Regions from separate parts of the Acinetobacter sp. ANC_7682 genome, predicted to be linked through region 2. Evidence: predicted binding sites of a transcription regulator. Region 2 holds the regulator's gene; the other holds the start of a gene.
What was found. Region 2 encodes PhoB, which activates phosphate uptake and scavenging genes when phosphate is short. Its sites were predicted from a motif close to TGTCATNAANCTGTCATAA; they were not measured.
Positions count from the first base shown of each region.

Region 1: the regulator PhoB is predicted to act here: its motif matches at 5,742-5,760, upstream of AC1M9D_RS06190 (inorganic phosphate transporter).

Region 1 covers NZ_JBWYIQ010000011.1:37,896-46,276, reverse strand. Annotated here, with positions in the region: gene nfuA (Fe-S biogenesis protein NfuA) at 1-183, opposite strand, end outside; gene AC1M9D_RS06205 (rhomboid family intramembrane serine protease) at 343-960, shown strand; gene AC1M9D_RS06200 (ABC transporter substrate-binding protein) at 1,117-2,070, shown strand; gene AC1M9D_RS06195 (hypothetical protein) at 2,230-3,771, shown strand; gene AC1M9D_RS06190 (inorganic phosphate transporter) at 3,846-5,468, opposite strand; gene metH (methionine synthase) at 5,927-8,381, shown strand, end outside.
Region 2 covers NZ_JBWYIQ010000014.1:49,571-57,951, forward strand. Annotated here, with positions in the region: gene AC1M9D_RS07360 (catalase) at 1-1,312, shown strand, start outside; gene AC1M9D_RS07365 (ankyrin repeat domain-containing protein) at 1,452-1,955, shown strand; gene pncB (nicotinate phosphoribosyltransferase) at 2,069-3,277, shown strand; gene AC1M9D_RS07375 (sulfurtransferase) at 3,383-4,231, shown strand; gene asd (archaetidylserine decarboxylase) at 4,228-5,076, shown strand; gene phoR (phosphate regulon sensor histidine kinase PhoR) at 5,118-6,479, opposite strand; gene phoB (phosphate regulon transcriptional regulator PhoB) at 6,490-7,200, opposite strand; gene AC1M9D_RS07395 (TetR/AcrR family transcriptional regulator) at 7,429-8,115, opposite strand; gene AC1M9D_RS07400 (SDR family NAD(P)-dependent oxidoreductase) at 8,314-8,381, shown strand, end outside.

The sequences.
Region 1 (8,381 bases), on a different contig from region 2:
TGCACTATACGCCATGCAGCATTCAGCACGTGGTGTACCCGGATGTTCTACGAAAACACGTACCGCGATACCAGGAGTATTTTGCTTCTCTAAAAGTTCAAACAAATACTCTTGCGCAGTTGGTGTAATTAATAAATTTGGAATTTCTTCAGCAACTGCAGTGCTGGTGTTCTCAGTCGACATAACAATTTTTCCTCAAGCTGAAGACTCTATTTTAACTGAAGATCGGGGATAATATTTAAAATTCAACTAAATTTGTCAGAATTATTATATTAATAACAATTAAATTTAAAAAAATGGCATGATGAATAGAATTAAAGCAATTTATTCAATCTTATCCATATGCTTGATTTACCTTTTAATCATACTGTCACCATCGTTTTAATTACGGTTGCCATTTCACTGGTTGCATTTTCCAATCAAAATATTATGAATCGTTTGATTTTTTGGCCTCCAGCCATGCAGAAAGGTCAATACGATCGATTTATCACGCATGGTTTTATACATGCAGATGGAACACATCTACTGTTCAATATGATCACACTCTTTTTCTTTGGAAGTGTAATTGAGAGTTTTTATCGACAATACTTATATGAACTCGGATTTGTTCTGTTCTATTTAGGCGGTTTAATCGCGGCAATTATTCCAAGCTATTTAAAACATAAAAATGATCACCGCTGGGCAAGTCTAGGTGCCTCTGGAGCAGTATCAGCAGTCTTGTTTGCTTATATTTTATTTCAACCATGGAAACTGATATTTGTCTTCTTTATTCCAGTTCCAGCCATTATTTTTGCCGTGCTTTATGTTGCTTATAGTATTTGGTCAGGTAAACGTGGAAACAGTAACATCAACCACAGTGCACATTTATGGGGTGCAGCCTACGGTGTCGTGGTTACGATATTGATTGAACCTCAAATTATTCCACATTTCTTCAGCAAGTTGCTTCAACTACCGCTCTAATTCTTTGATCATTGCGGGGGCTTAAAACACTCCGCACAAATACCCTTAAATTCAAAGTTGATGCTGGTAAATAAATCAAAAACACAAATTCAACAATGATAATGATTATCATTTATATATTCATGTTAAGCTTTTATCAAACCTCGAGGTATTGATATGACTTACATTAAACTTCCATTGGCACTCATTCTTTCATTCAGCGCCTTTGTTTCATATGCTCAACCTGTTCAATTCACTTATCAAGATCAAACTATTCAACTTCAAAATACGCCACAGAAGCTGGCTGTTTACGAACTATCCGCGTTGGATACACTGAATGCTTTAGGTATTCAAGCATCAATCGTACCCGAAACTACTTTTGTTGGTGCTTTGAAAAAATTTAATGACAAACAATATGTAAAAGCTGGATCTTTATTTGAACCCAACCAAACCTTATTAAAAGAACAAAAGCCAGATCTCATCATTGTCGGCGGGCGTTCTGCTGCAAAATTAAATGAGGTCAGAAATATTGCACCTGCAATCAACCTCTGGCCTGATACTCAAAACTTCAATCAAGACCTGAAAAATCGCACACTTTTTTTAGCAAAAATGTTTAATAAGGAACAACTCGCACAATCTAAATTAGATCATGTCTATGCCCTTCAAGCACAACTTAAACAACTCACTAAAGGCAAATCCGGCCTGATGCTTTTTGCCATGGGTGAAAATTTTATACCGCATGCAAAGAATGAAAGATTTGGATTTACCTATGATATTTCTGGCTTAAAGTCAGTGGTGCCGCCTGCAGCACCTCAAGCCTCAAGTGCTCGACCTGCTCCAAACTCACCAGAAGCTCTTGCTGCCGCGCAACGCAATTTAGAGCGTCTAGTACAAGCAATAAAACAAAATCCTGATTTCATCATTGTGTTAGACCGTGGTGCTGTAAACACGCAAAACTATGCTGCGAAACAACATATTCAATCACATCCATTACTCAAGAATAGTCAAGCAGTCAAAGAGAATCGTGTCATCTTTGTTGATGCCGATGCCTGGTATTTAACGGGCGCTGGCTTAGATAACACTGCATTTATGTTAGAAGAATTGATCAATGGTATAAAAAATACTAAATAATTGATTTTATTTATAAAGGAAGTCTTAGGCTTCCTTTTTTTAGAAATATCTCGTAATAATTCAATCAATATCTGGTAATTAATGCCACCTAGATCATTAATTTTGTCAGGATAATGTAGGCATCCGCGAATTTATTCATTTTTTTTTGAGATTTTTTGCATGTCTAATCAACCTGATGGTTTACAATTTTCCTCTAACACGTCCTCTAAACCCAGCAGTTCAAAATCAGGCCAACGCATTGTCAGTGCGGCATTACAACAAATTCAGCCAGAATACGCTGATGCAGTTATCAATGAAAAGAATTGGCGCAAATCCTATCCGATTCATTTTAAACGGTTGGTAGAATGTGGGCTCTCATCACCTGAAGCTGCGCTGCGCATCGCTCATGATGGACTTCAACAAGCTTATGAAGAGTTTAGTTTTCAACGTGATCAACATACACACGCATTGAATGAAGTGATGAATCTTAAATCAACAGATTTAAATACCTACACACTTCAAGGAAACTCTACTGCTGAGCCGCAATGGTTTGTACCTTATCAGGGTAAAAATTTAGAAGGTCAAGCCCTACTCGAGCAAATTCAACTTTGGTTAGACCGAGGTATTATAGAAGCATCACATGCTCAGGCACTACAAGCGTGTGTGCAGCATCCAGAGTGGTTTGACCTTTCGGATCGAACAATGGTGCTGTTTGGTGCAGCTTCTGAAGCAGGGCCTTTACCTTGGCTAGCGAAATGGAAAGCCAATATCGTGGCGCTTGATTTAAATCATGAGCGAGTATGGACAAAGATTTTGAATACTGTTCTGCAAGGCAATGCGACCTTATACGCTCCAAGTGTCGAATCAATAGATTCATCTGCATCTATACGTGAAGCTGCAGAGCGTTTAGGCGTTAACTTATTAACAGATACCCCTGAGATTGCACATTGGCTCACCCAGTTTGATCGAGACTTAGATCTTGCCGCGATTGCGTATTTAGATGGCGAAAAGCACGTTCGTGTTTCTATGGCGATGGATGCCATTATGCAACATGTCAGCCAACAAAAATCCAATACCAGTTTAATGTATATGTGTACGCCCACTGACGTCTACGCTGTACCACAGGAAGTTATTCAAGGTGGATTAGATAAGTTTAAATCACGCTCTAAACTTGAAAATATTCTGTCCAAGAGTATTTCGACTGTCTCTCGTGATTATTTTTTCAAACAAAATGAAGAACGCTTATTTCAATGTCATGATAAACAGTATGGGATCTGCGACTGTCTTGTGGTTGAACAAGGTCCAAATTATGCGTTGGCGAAAAGGATTCAACAATGGCGCGCTACGTTAGCACGGTCACAAGGTCAACGTGTCAGCATTAATATTGCTCCATCGACCACTACACATTCGGTAACCAAAAACCCATTATTAAAAGCTGCTTTCAATGGTGCCAATTTGTTTGATGTTGAAGCATTTGAACCCGCGACGACCAATGCGATTATGGCTGCGTTGTGGATTCATGATTTGAGAAACCCACAGTCGGTTGCCAATCCTGACATCGCCCTCAATCATCCATTAGACTTAATCATGCATGGTGCTAATCATGGTGGATTATGGCGTGTAGCATATCTCGCACGCACCGCCCTACCATTTGCCGCATTATATGGTTTTGCTGAGGAAAAACTCCCCTTGAAAAAACTTTGGTCTAAATTCCAAAAATAAGCGTCATAAACAATTGATCATAAAAAAAGCGCTGATTGTTCAGCGCTTTTTTAGTCTTTAAGTATTGAATTCAATCAGGTGAACTGAAGGAACAACCAGAATAAACCACCTGATAAACAGATTGTTGCTGGCAGTGTGAAAATCCACGCTGATAAGATTGTGCGAACCATTTGGAAGTTTAAGCCCGACTTATTCGCAACCATCGTACCTGCTACAGCAGAGTTTAAAACGTGTGTTGTTGACACTGGCATACCAAAGCCATCAGCAGCAGCAATCGTTGACATTGCAACTAACTCTGCAGACATCCCCTGACCATAAGTCATGTGTTGTTTACCAATACGCTCACCAACGGTAACAACAATACGTTTCCAGCCTACCATCGTCCCTAGACCTAATGCCAATGCAGTCGCAACTTTCACCCATGTTGGAATGTATTGAAGGAATGAATCTAAGTTATCACGGTAGTTGTCCACTGTTTTTTCTTGCGCTTCAGTCATGGCAGGTAAAGCTTCTGCTTTATCTAAACGCTTGAATGCAGTCGTGCTGAGGTACATATCATTACGGAATTCAGCCACTTGATCTTCAGGAACATCTTTAATGGATGTGTAGTTTCCTACTTTTTCACCTAAATGATCCGTTAAACTTGCCAAAGCTGGCACAACTTCAGGCGTGATTTCTTTGGTTTGGATATATGACGTGATAATTTCACGCGCTTTTTCATCTGGAATATCTTGGTGATTTGGATAAATCAAATCAGCAGTTTGAGCAGATAACTGACCAAACGTTTGGATATGTTGTTGATCTAGACTCTTGTTTAAAGAGTATGCCAATGGCACGATCCCGATCAGAATCAACATAATCAGACCCATACCTTTTTGACCATCATTTGAGCCGTGTGCAAAACTTACACCAGTACACGTGAAAATCAAAATGGCACGAATAAGTGGCGGCGGCGGTTTATTCCCTTCCGGTGGTTGGAATAATTCCACTTGTTTCTTAAAGATTTTTTTAACCAATAAGAACAATACAGCCGCAAATGCAAAACCGATTAATGGTGAGAATAAAAGTGCTTTACCCACTTTCATCACCTGTTCCATGTCTACACCTGACGCACCATTACCTGCGTTTAAGATGTAGTTCATGATGCCCACACCTAAAATTGAACCGATCAGTGTATGAGAGCTAGAAGCAGGGATACCGAGGAACCAAGTTCCTAAGTTCCATACGATTGCGGCAATCAACATGGCAAAGACCATGGCAAAACCAGCACCTGAACCGACGTTCATAATCAATTCAACAGGCAATAGCGCGATAATACCGTAGGCAACTGCACCACTTGCGACCATTACGCCAAGGAAGTTACAGAAGCCTGCCCACATTACAGCGACAGGTGCAGATAAAGCGTTGGTATAAATAACTGTTGCCACAGCATTGGCCGTGTCATGGAAACCGTTAACGAACTCGAAACCCAATGCGATAAACAATGCCGTGGCCAACATGATCACAGCATAAAGATTTAAAGCAGGCACATGAGATAAATCAGCAGCCAACTGAAAACCAATGTAAATCAAGGTTGAAACAATCAGTGTAAGGAACACTGGCATAAAGAATTTCGGCGTTGGCACGTGAACATTCGTCGACTGCATAGGCGTTGACGATTGTGCTGAATCTGAAACTGGAGTTTGATTAGAATTCATGCAAGCAGAGAAAGAGGATAAATATCCCCTCTATTGTTCAATTTAATTATTACAATTATATGACAAAGAGCTGTCATATAAGTCATCCAAACGACACTTATTTAAGAAAATTAAACTTTAAAAACAACCAATATTCAAAATTTAACAATAATAATCAGATAGTTAATACAAAACCCTCGTCTTTAATCTTTATTTCAATCGGTAATTAAATAGATGAAATAAAGATGACATCACTGTCACATTTGTTACAACGGCAGTTATTATTACATTAGATTATGACAACATGATGAAATATAGACAGTTTCAGTTTTGATAGATTGATCATCGTAGTTGATGGATGAAATTCATCCTTAATTTTTTGGGAATAGGTTCATAAATTTTTATTTATCAGAAAAGTGGACGTAACTCTGCTAAAATATTGCACCATTATTTGTGCAGATTTTTGTGAGAGTCATTTGATGTCTACCCTCGCCACCTTAAAAGCGCTTCTTGCCAAACGTATCCTGATTATTGATGGTGCAATGGGTACCATGATCCAACGCCACAAATTGGAAGAAGCTGATTACCGTGGTGAACGTTTTGAGGATTGGGCCTACGACCTTAAGGGTAATAACGACTTATTGGTTCTAACTCAGCCACAGATTATTCAAGGCATTCATGAAGCTTATCTTGAAGCTGGTGCAGATATTATTGAAACTAACTCGTTCAATGGAACACGTGTTTCAATGTCTGACTACCATATGGAAGATTTGGTTCCTGAGATTAACCGTGAAGCAGCTCGAATTGCCAAAGAAGCATGTAAAAAATACTCAACACCTGAAAAGCCACGTTTTGTCGCGGGCGTATTAGGACCAACGTCACGTACCACTTCAATTTCACCAAATGTAAATGATCCGGCATTCCGTAACATCACCTTTGATGAGTTAAAAGTTAACTATATAGAAGCGACTAAGGCATTGATTGAAGGTGGTGCAGATATCATCTTGATTGAAACGGTCTTCGATACCCTAAATGCCAAAGCTGCCATCTTTGCAGTGAAAGAAGTGTTTAAAGAAATTGGTTACGAACTGCCAATTATGATTTCGGGCACCATTACCGATGCATCTGGCCGTACACTCACAGGTCAAACCGCAGAAGCATTCTGGAACTCAATGCGCCATGCAGAGCCTTTATCGATTGGCTTTAACTGTGCACTGGGTGCAGATGCGATGCGTCCACACGTCAAAACCGTGTCTGACGTTGCGGATACTTTTGTTTCAGCGCATCCAAACGCTGGCTTACCAAATGCCTTCGGTGGTTATGATGAAACTCCTGAAGAAACTGCAGCATTTATTAAAGAATTTGCTGAAAGTGGCTTAATTAACATTACGGGTGGTTGTTGTGGTACGACGCCGGATCATATTCGTGCGATTGCGCAAGCAGTTGAAGGTATTGCGCCGCGTCAAATTCCTGAAATTGAACCTGCATGTCGTTTAAGTGGTTTAGAGCCATTCAACATCACCAAAGATTCATTATTCGTCAACGTCGGCGAACGTACCAACGTCACAGGTTCTAAAAAATTCCTTCGTTTAATTAAAGAAGGTAACTTCACCGAAGCTTTAGATGTTGCTCGTCAACAAGTTGAAGCCGGTGCTCAAATCATCGACATCAACATGGATGAAGGTATGCTCGATTCGCAAGAAGCGATGGTGCATTTCCTGAATCTGATCGCATCTGAACCTGATATCTCTCGCGTGCCAATCATGCTCGATTCTTCGAAATGGGAAATCATCGAAGCAGGTTTAAAATGCGTACAAGGTAAAGCGGTTGTTAACTCAATTTCCTTAAAAGAAGGTTATGACGAGTTTGTAGAACGTGCTCGCCTATGCCGTCAATACGGTGCGGCAGTGATTGTCATGGCGTTTGATGAAAACGGTCAGGCGGATACTGCTGAACGTAAAAAAGAAATCTGTAAGCGCTCTTATGATGTCTTAGTCAACGAAGTGGGTTTCCCATCTGAAGATATTATTTTTGACCCGAACGTGTTTGCGGTCGCAACAGGTATTGAAGAACACAACAACTACGGTGTGGACTTCATTGAAGCAACCGGTTGGATTAAACAAAACCTTCCAAATGCGATGGTGTCAGGCGGGATCTCAAACGTATCGTTCTCATTCCGTGGTAATGAGCCTGTTCGTGAAGCGATCCATGCGGTGTTTTTGTATCACGGTATTCAACAAGGCTTAACCATGGGTATCGTAAACGCAGGTCAGCTTGCGATTTATGATGATATCGATGCTGAGCTGAAAGAAGCGGTTGAAGATGTGGTGCTGAACCGTAACCAAGGCGCAAGCGGTCAAGAAGCGACTGAAAAATTGCTCGCTGTTGCTGAAAAATATCGTGGTCAAGCGGGTGCGCAAAAGGCTGAAGAAAACCTTGAATGGCGCAATGAACCGGTTGAAAAACGTCTTGAATACGCGTTAGTTAAAGGTATTACGACTTATATTGATGAAGATACAGAAGAAGCACGTTTAAAATCAGCTCGTCCACTTGATGTGATCGAAGGTCCGCTGATGGCAGGTATGAACGTGGTGGGTGACCTGTTCGGTGCCGGCAAAATGTTCTTACCACAAGTGGTGAAATCTGCACGTGTGATGAAACAAGCCGTGGCTTGGTTGAATCCGTTCATTGAAGCAGAAAAAACCCAAGGCGAAGCCAAAGGTAAAATCTTGCTTGCTACGGTAAAAGGCGACGTTCACGACATTGGTAAAAACATCGTGGGTGTAGTACTGGGCTGTAACGGTTATGACATCGTTGACCTTGGCGTGATGGTACCGTGTGAGAAAATCTTACAAACAGCGATTGATGAAAAAGTCGATATCATCGGTTTGTCTGGTTTGATTACACCGTCATTGGATGAAATGGTCTTTGTTG
Region 2 (8,381 bases):
TGTACACGCACGTGGTACGGGAGCTTATGGTGAATTCGTTGCAACTAAAGATTTATCAGATCTTACTATTGCTTCACTTTTCAAAGCAGGTACGAAAACTCCAGTATTCTTACGCTTCTCTACAGTAATTCATGGTAAGCATTCTCCAGAAACTTTACGTGACCCACATGGCTTCGCAATTAAGTTTTATACTCAAGAAGGTAACTGGGATTTAGTTGGTAACCAAACGCCTGTATTCTTCATTCGTGATGCGATCAAGTTCCCAGACTTCATCCACGCAATGAAACCAAGCCCAATTGACAACGTTCAAGACGCTAATCGCGTATTTGACTTCTTGTCTAGCCAGCCATGGGCAACAAATATGTTGACTTATGTGTATGGTAACCAAGGTGTTCCTACGAGCTACCGTGAACAAGACGGTTTCGGTGTACATGCATTTAAATTGTACAACGACAAAGGCGAATATAAATACGTTAAATTTAACTTCCGTTCTAAGCAAGGTGTTAAAGGTCTAAACGTTAAAGAAGCTGCTGAATTACAAGGTAAAGACTTCAACCACTTAACGAATGATCTTTATAAGAACATCAATGCGGGCAATTTCCCGAAATGGGATCTTTATATCCAAGTGTTGGATCCTAAAGATTTGAATAGCTTTGATTTCGATCCACTTGATCCAACTAAAATCTGGCCTACTGATTTAGTACCAGAAACAAAAGTGGGTACTTTGACATTAAATCGTATGCCGAAGAATTTCTTCCAAGAAACGGAACAAGTTGCTTTAGCACCAGGTAATTTAGTACCAGGTATCGAGCCATCAGAAGACCGCTTACTTCAAGGTCGTATCTTCTCTTACTCTGATACACAAATGTACCGTTTGGGTGCAAATCACCAGCAAATTCCAGTAAACCGTCCATTGGTAAATGTGAACAACAATAACCAAGATGGTTATATGAATGTTGGTGCAACTTCATCTAACGTGAACTATGAACCAAGCCGTATGGAGCCAAAACCATCGACTCCTAAAGCACGTGCTGTTGAAACTCCACTTTCTGGCACAGTTCAGCAACGTGGTGTGAAAGAGCAAAACTTTAAGCAAGCGGGTGATTTATATCGTTCATACTCTGCTAAAGAGAAATCTGACCTCATTATGAACTTAGCAGCTGATCTTGGTAACGTAAAAGATTCAGAAACTAAACACATCATGTTGTCTTATTTCTATAAAGCAGATGCGGATTATGGCACACGTATGACTAAAGCTGTAAACGGTAACTTAGCGACTGTTAAAGCGAAAGCGGCAGCTTTAAAAGACTAATCAAGATTAGTCCTTAAATTGGTGATTAGGGTCTAAGGTGTCACCTCAAAAAAGTCCTGTAAAACTCAATTCCTTTCCTGCAACCCTAGGGGAGTTTTACAGGCACTCGTTATCGAATTTAAACTCAGGTGAGGGAAGAATGAAAAATATTGTATATAGTTTATTAATCGCTTTACTGAGTTTAAGTTCAGTAATGCTTCACGCTCAAACGACGTCTGTCAGTAGCTCACAACAATCAGATCAGAAAGAAGTGATTGACTTATTTTTTGCAGCAGCGAAAACAGGAAACAAAGAAGTTATTCATGAATTTTTGAAACATGGGTTTCCAGTCAATATTAAAAACCATGCTGGTTTTACACCATTAATGATGGCGACCTACTATGGTCATCAAGATATTGTAATGACTCTATTGGAAAACGGCGCAGACCGCTGTGCTCGTGATAATAAGGGTAATACAGCTTTGATGGGTGCTATCTTTAAGCTTGAATGGTCGATTGCCAAACAATTACGCCAGGTCGATTGTGATGCTCAAGCGAAACAGACAGGACACAAGACCACAGAAGAATTCGCAAAAGTTATTGGGCAAGATAAAGCATTGAAAGCTTTGACTGAGTCATATAGTCAAGACAATGCAAAAAAATAATCAGTTTAAGTTTTAGTAATTAGTCGAATAATCTTCGACAATTACTAAAACGAGCTATGAATCGCAACAAAATGTGCTTTAATGCAATAAGTTGCTAAAAACTGAAAAATAATATGTCTGCCATTATTCAATCCTTACTTGATACTGACTTGTATAAATTCACGATGTTACAAGTGGTATTACATCAATTTCCTCAAACGGATAGTGTCTATCAATTTCGTTGTCGTAACCTTGAAGATACAGCCTATCCACTCGTGGATATATTAGAGGAACTGAACGAACAGTTAGATTTACTGTGTCAGCTCAAATTTAAAGAAGACGAATTACAATATTTAAGAAGTTTGCGCTTTATTAAAAGTGATTTTGTAGACTATTTAGAATTATTTCAACTTAAGCGCCGTTTTATTAAAGCCAGTATCGATGATCAAGGCCGTTTAGATATTCGTATCGAAGGACCTATGGTTCAAGCAATGATGTTTGAAATTTTCGTGCTTGCAATCGTCAATGAACTCTATTTTCGTCGTATTCGCGATGACCAGGTATTGGCAGAAGGAGAGCGCCGTCTTAAAGCTAAAATTGAATTGTTGAAACACTATGAAAGTAGTCAACAACCGAATGATCCACCATTTCTTGTTTCCGATTTTGGAACACGCCGTCGCTATAGTTTTGACTGGCAGAAACATGTGGTGGAAGAGTTTAATAAGGCTGCACCACATATTTTTCGTGGCACAAGTAATGTTTTATTGGCAAAGCAGTTGGGTATTACACCCATTGGTACGATGGCGCATGAATTTTTACAAGCTTTCCAAGCACTTGATGTTCGCTTACGTGATTTCCAAAAAGCTGCACTTGAAACTTGGGTGCAGGAATATCGCGGAGATTTAGGCATTGCACTGACAGATGTTGTTGGTATGGATGCATTCCTAAGAGACTTTGATTTGTATTTTGCCAAATTGTTTGATGGTCTACGACATGACAGTGGTGATCCATATGAGTGGGGCGATAAAGCCTACGCACATTATAAAAAATTAAAAATTGACAGCAAAACTAAAATGCTCACTTTCAGTGATGGTCTAAACTTAGAGAAGGCATGGGATTTGCATCAATATTTTAAAGATCGTTTCCAAGTGAGTTTCGGGATTGGTACTAACCTCACCAATGATATGGGACAAACTGCTTTGAATATTGTTCTAAAGTTAGTCGAGTGCAATGGTCAATCAGTAGCTAAACTCTCTGATAGCCCAGGAAAAACGATGACTGATAATGATACCTTCCTCGCATATTTGCGTCAGGTATTTGATGTTGAGTCTCCTCAATCATAATTTCCCTTTTCTGATTTTTTGCTAATACCATGCAAAAAATCAGAATAATTTTGAAAAAGTCTTGTGCTAAGATTTGAACAAGGCCAATAGAACTATTCAATAAATATGACCACTAACGCTTTTGATTTCGGTCTGCTGATTGAAGCAGAACAACTTGTTCCTCATTTAGGAAGTGAAAAGTTACGTATTGTTGATTTGACCCGAAGTTCGGTCTATGAGCAATTACATATTCCGCATGCTATACATCTGAAGCCAAAATTTTTAGTGCGCCAAGAGGAACAAGCTACGGGTTTATTGCCTGATGATGAAGGGCTTCAGCAGCTAGTCCAGATATTAAACATATCACCTGAGCATCATGTCGTGGTCTATGATGATGAAGGTGGGGCATGGGCTGGTCGACTGATCTGGAATCTACACTGTATGGGTTTTTATAACACCAGTTTATTAAATGGTGGTATTCATGCATGGTTAGGCGCCAACTATCCTACGTCTTCAGAAGTTGAAGAGGTTCAGCCAGTCACATGTCTTTTTCAAGTGGAGACATCCAATGTTGATCAACACCGTATTGATTATTCAAATTTAATAAAAAAAATTGAAAATAAAACTTGCCAAGTATGGGACTGCCGGACGGCTGAAGAGTATACCGGGCAACGTCTCGCGGCACGTCGTGGTGGACATATTCCAACGGCTAGACATTTTGAGTGGAGTACTGCACTTAATCGTCAAAATCATTTAAAATTGCACCCCTTAGAACGCACGCAACAACGTTTAGAACAATTGGGCTTTCAATTTGATCAGCCAGTCGTCGTATATTGTCAGTCTCATCACCGTTCAGGTTTAGCTTACATTATTGGTCGATTACTGGGTTGGGATATCCAAGCTTATGATGGTGCGTGGAGCGAGTGGGGCAACCGCCTCGACAGTCCAATCATTACTGGAGAGTCACCTGAGTGAGTCTGACAAATTTAAAAAAGAAACTATTTATTCAAGCGCAGCAAATCGTCCCGCAACAAAAACTCAGCCGTTTGGTGGGTAAAGTCGCAGCCAGTGAAAACCCAGTATTAAAGAATGTTGTCATTCAAGCATTTAAAGCAAAATATGGCATTGATATGTCAATTGCTGAGCAACAAAATGCCTTGAAATTTAAATCCTTTAATGAGTTTTTCACTCGCTCTTTGAAAACAGGCGTTCGTTCAATTGATCCTAATCCTAAAAGTGTCGTGTCACCTGCAGACGGTGCAATTTCACAATTGGGTAAAATCAATGAGGGCGATATTTTTCAGGCAAAAGGTCAAAGCTTTTCAGTTGAAAAGTTAATTGGTGATCCTCAATTGGCAGCACCATTCAAAAATGGTGAATTTGCAACAGTGTACTTATCACCGCGTGATTATCATCGTGTGCATATGCCTTATTCTGGTACATTGACTGAAACTTTATATATTCCAGGTGAATTATTTTCAGTCAACCAAACTACAGCTGAAAATATTCCGGGTTTGTTTGCACGTAATGAACGAATGGTATGTTTATTCGATACTGATGTTGGTCGTATGGCTGTTGTTTTAGTTGGCGCAATGATTGTTGCTGGAATTGAAACTGTTGCGACAGGTAAAGTAAAACCAACAGGTCGCTTAGAGCTGAACCATCATGCGATGAAACTTGAAAAAGGTGATGAGCTCGGACGTTTTTATTTGGGTTCAACGGCTGTAGTTTTGTTTGAGAAAGATAAAATGCAATGGGACCAAGCATTTAAGGCGAACTCAACTGTAGTAATGGGTGAAGCGTTAGGTCATCTTATTTGAGTGTATCTTCTGAATAAAAAAAAGCGCCTTAGGCGCTTTTTTTATTCGTGCAATTTATACAAGCGTTCTTTGGGAAACACGGCAATAAATGTAGAGCCTTCGTTTTCTTTCGACTCGATTTCAATATGTGCGCCATGTTGCATAAGTACGTGCTTAACGATGGCAAGGCCTAAACCAGTACCACCTGTTTGACGACTGCGTGCACTATCCACACGATAAAAACGTTCAGTTAAACGCGGTAAGTGTTTTGGATCAATTCCAATACCAGTATCCTGAACAGAAAAATAGCCACGTTCTCCATCATCATGCCAGCCGATGGTGATGGTGCCACCTTTCGGGGTGTACTTTATGGCATTGGTAATTAAGTTACTAAACGCACTCGCCAATTCCATATCTGAACCAATTAAGTCACAGTGGCTGTCTATATCAAGGTTAAGTGTATGACCATAATCAATATTGTAAGCTTGCGCATCATCGAACAGATGGTTCATTAAACTTGGCATTTCGATAATTTGATTTTTCGCAATTTGTTTTTCATTTTCTAAACGAGACAAAAGTAAAAGATCATTGACCAAGGCATTCATGCGTTTAGTTTGCGATTGCATTTGCTCAAAGGCACGTTTCCAGCGCGGATTGATATCTTCTTGATCTGTGAATGTTTCGATATACCCACTTAACACTGTCAGTGGCGTTCTTAATTCATGTGAAATATTGTCAACAAAATCTGAACGCATTTGCTCGAGATTTTTCATACGGGTAATGTCGTGCGCAACCAATAGTCGACTTTCATTGCCAAAGCGAGTTAGTTTAATTTGCGCATACTTATTATCATGGTTCACCAATTTAATTTTTACACCATCTGGTGCTTGATGGGTATTATGAAAATATTCAATAAAATCAGGTTGGCGAATAATCGTGAGCAGGTTACGGCCACGATCAACAGCTTGAATCCCAAATAGTTTTTCCGCAGCAGGATTCCACCATTCGATTTGATGGGAATCATCCGTAAGAATAATCGCTTCTGATAAAGCTACGAGAGAAGATTGAGTTCGATCGATCAGTCCAACCATTTCAGACTGAACAATACGTTCTTGGCGTTGAGCCCGATATACATTGAACAGTAATGCCCCCCAGATTCCATTTAAATTTGGTGGTACATCGTAAGGACGATTCGAAATCCAATCATTGACTAAATATAATGAGCGTAATTGGATACCAAAAAATATAAGACAGGCAATGCCTAAGCATATCCAAAGATAGCCAAGCCCTAACCCGATACAGCCCGCAATAATCAGTAGAAATACCAGTAAACGTAAGTCTTGCTTGGCAAAAGTCCATAAACTGCTATATAGAAACTTTTGATGTTCACGTGCCAATTCTGGGACGGGGTAGGGTTCGTACATAAAATCTAAATTAACCTAAAGCAACATCAGCTCGTGTTGAAAAACGATAGCCAGTACCACGCACAGTTTGAACATAACGGTCTGCACCATAAGGTTCGAGCACTTTACGTAAGCGACGGATATGGACGTCGATGGTTCTGTCTTCGATATACACATTTCCACCCCATACCTGATCAAGTAATTGAGCACGGGTATAGGCACGTTCTGGATGAGTCATAAAGAATGCCAATAGACGATATTCTGTTGGCCCCATATCAAGAATATTTTGATTATAGCTGACACGTTGGCTTACTGGGTCAAGAATTAAGCCATTTGCATCAATGGTTTTTTCGCCATTTAACGCATTTGCACGTCTTAATACCGCTTTAATACGGGATACCAACTCACGCGTTGAAAATGGTTTTGTCATATAGTCATCTGCACCAGCATCAAGACCTTGAACTTTATGGTCTTCTTCGCCACGCGCAGTCAACATAATGACTGGAATTTCTGAAAGTGTTTCATCACGCTTAAGGCGACGACACAAATCTACGCCACTTACCCCACCCGGTAACATCCAGTCGAGTAGGATAAGCGCTGGACGTTGATCAACAATCATTTGATGTGCTTGTTTCGCATCTTCTGCTTCCAAGCATTGAAAGCCTGCCATATCTAAAGAAGTATGGATCATTTCCCGAATTGGGAGCTCGTCGTCGACAATTAAAATGTAGTCATCTTTCACAACGCAATATCCTATGATGAACGGTGAACCGTTTTATATTTATGACAGGCTTATTACAAAGATTAATTATGACAGTATCATTGCAAGATGGAAATCGAAGTTAAATATAGCAATGTTTTGTGACAATTAAGCTGATATTTTGTCTCATTGATATTCATTAATCATGAATTAAATCAATATCTTAAATTTACTTACGATTTGTCACAATTTCTTCATCTTAATTTGATGCTACTTTTTCATTAGATCATTCAATAGGGCGAGAAAAACAGTTTTACATGCCTGAACGACCTCAGCACGTGGAAGTTTAAAACCACCTACTACCCAGCGAACAGCAACTTGAGTGACATAGCCATTTAGACCAGTTGCTATCAAGGAGATCTCTTTTTCAGTGAGATGGGTATGTGGCATCATTAATGTGACAAAGGCATGAATCATTCGGTCGAAACGGCCCATTGTTTCTTGAATGGTTGCATGATTATGAAGTTCTTGGACGAGCATTGCATCAATATAAATAATCCGAGCGGTACGCGGATCATCTTCTAAAAAACTAAAGAACGCATTTAGACCTGCATCAATCATGTTTAGAGGCTCAGGAGAGGCTTTCATAATAGCTTGCATTAATGTTTGTTGAAGCTTCTCAATCAGTTCTAAAAAGATCGTTTGGAATAAGTTTTCACTTTTCTTAAAAGATTCATAAAAGTAACGTTCAGTTAATTTCGCTTGTGTGCAAATATCTTTAACGGTTACTGAGAAAAAACCATGAGCTCCATATGCTTCAATACCCGCTTCAATAAGTTTCTCACGGCGTGCTTGTTTGCGTTCAGTTAAGGACATCCCTTTAAATTGACGCTCTTTTGCGGGAGGCTTTTCAATCGCTTGCTCGTGTTCTGATGGAGTGAGGTTCTCTGGGTTCATAGCAATTCGAGTCTTTTTATAAAAGTGTTATGCTGCGGTCAGTATAGAGTACTGATCAGCTAAAGATACTAAATTGGCCTATAGTAACAATAAAAATGGTCGATAGTTACATTGACAATAATAATTGTCAAAATTATAGTGAACATGAATGACCCAGATCAACGCTGTGGTGCATAAAAATCAAAAAAAGGATTCACAATGAAAAATTTTAAAAACAAAGTGGCTGCAATCACAGGTGCAGGTTCTGGTATTGGTCAACAACTTGC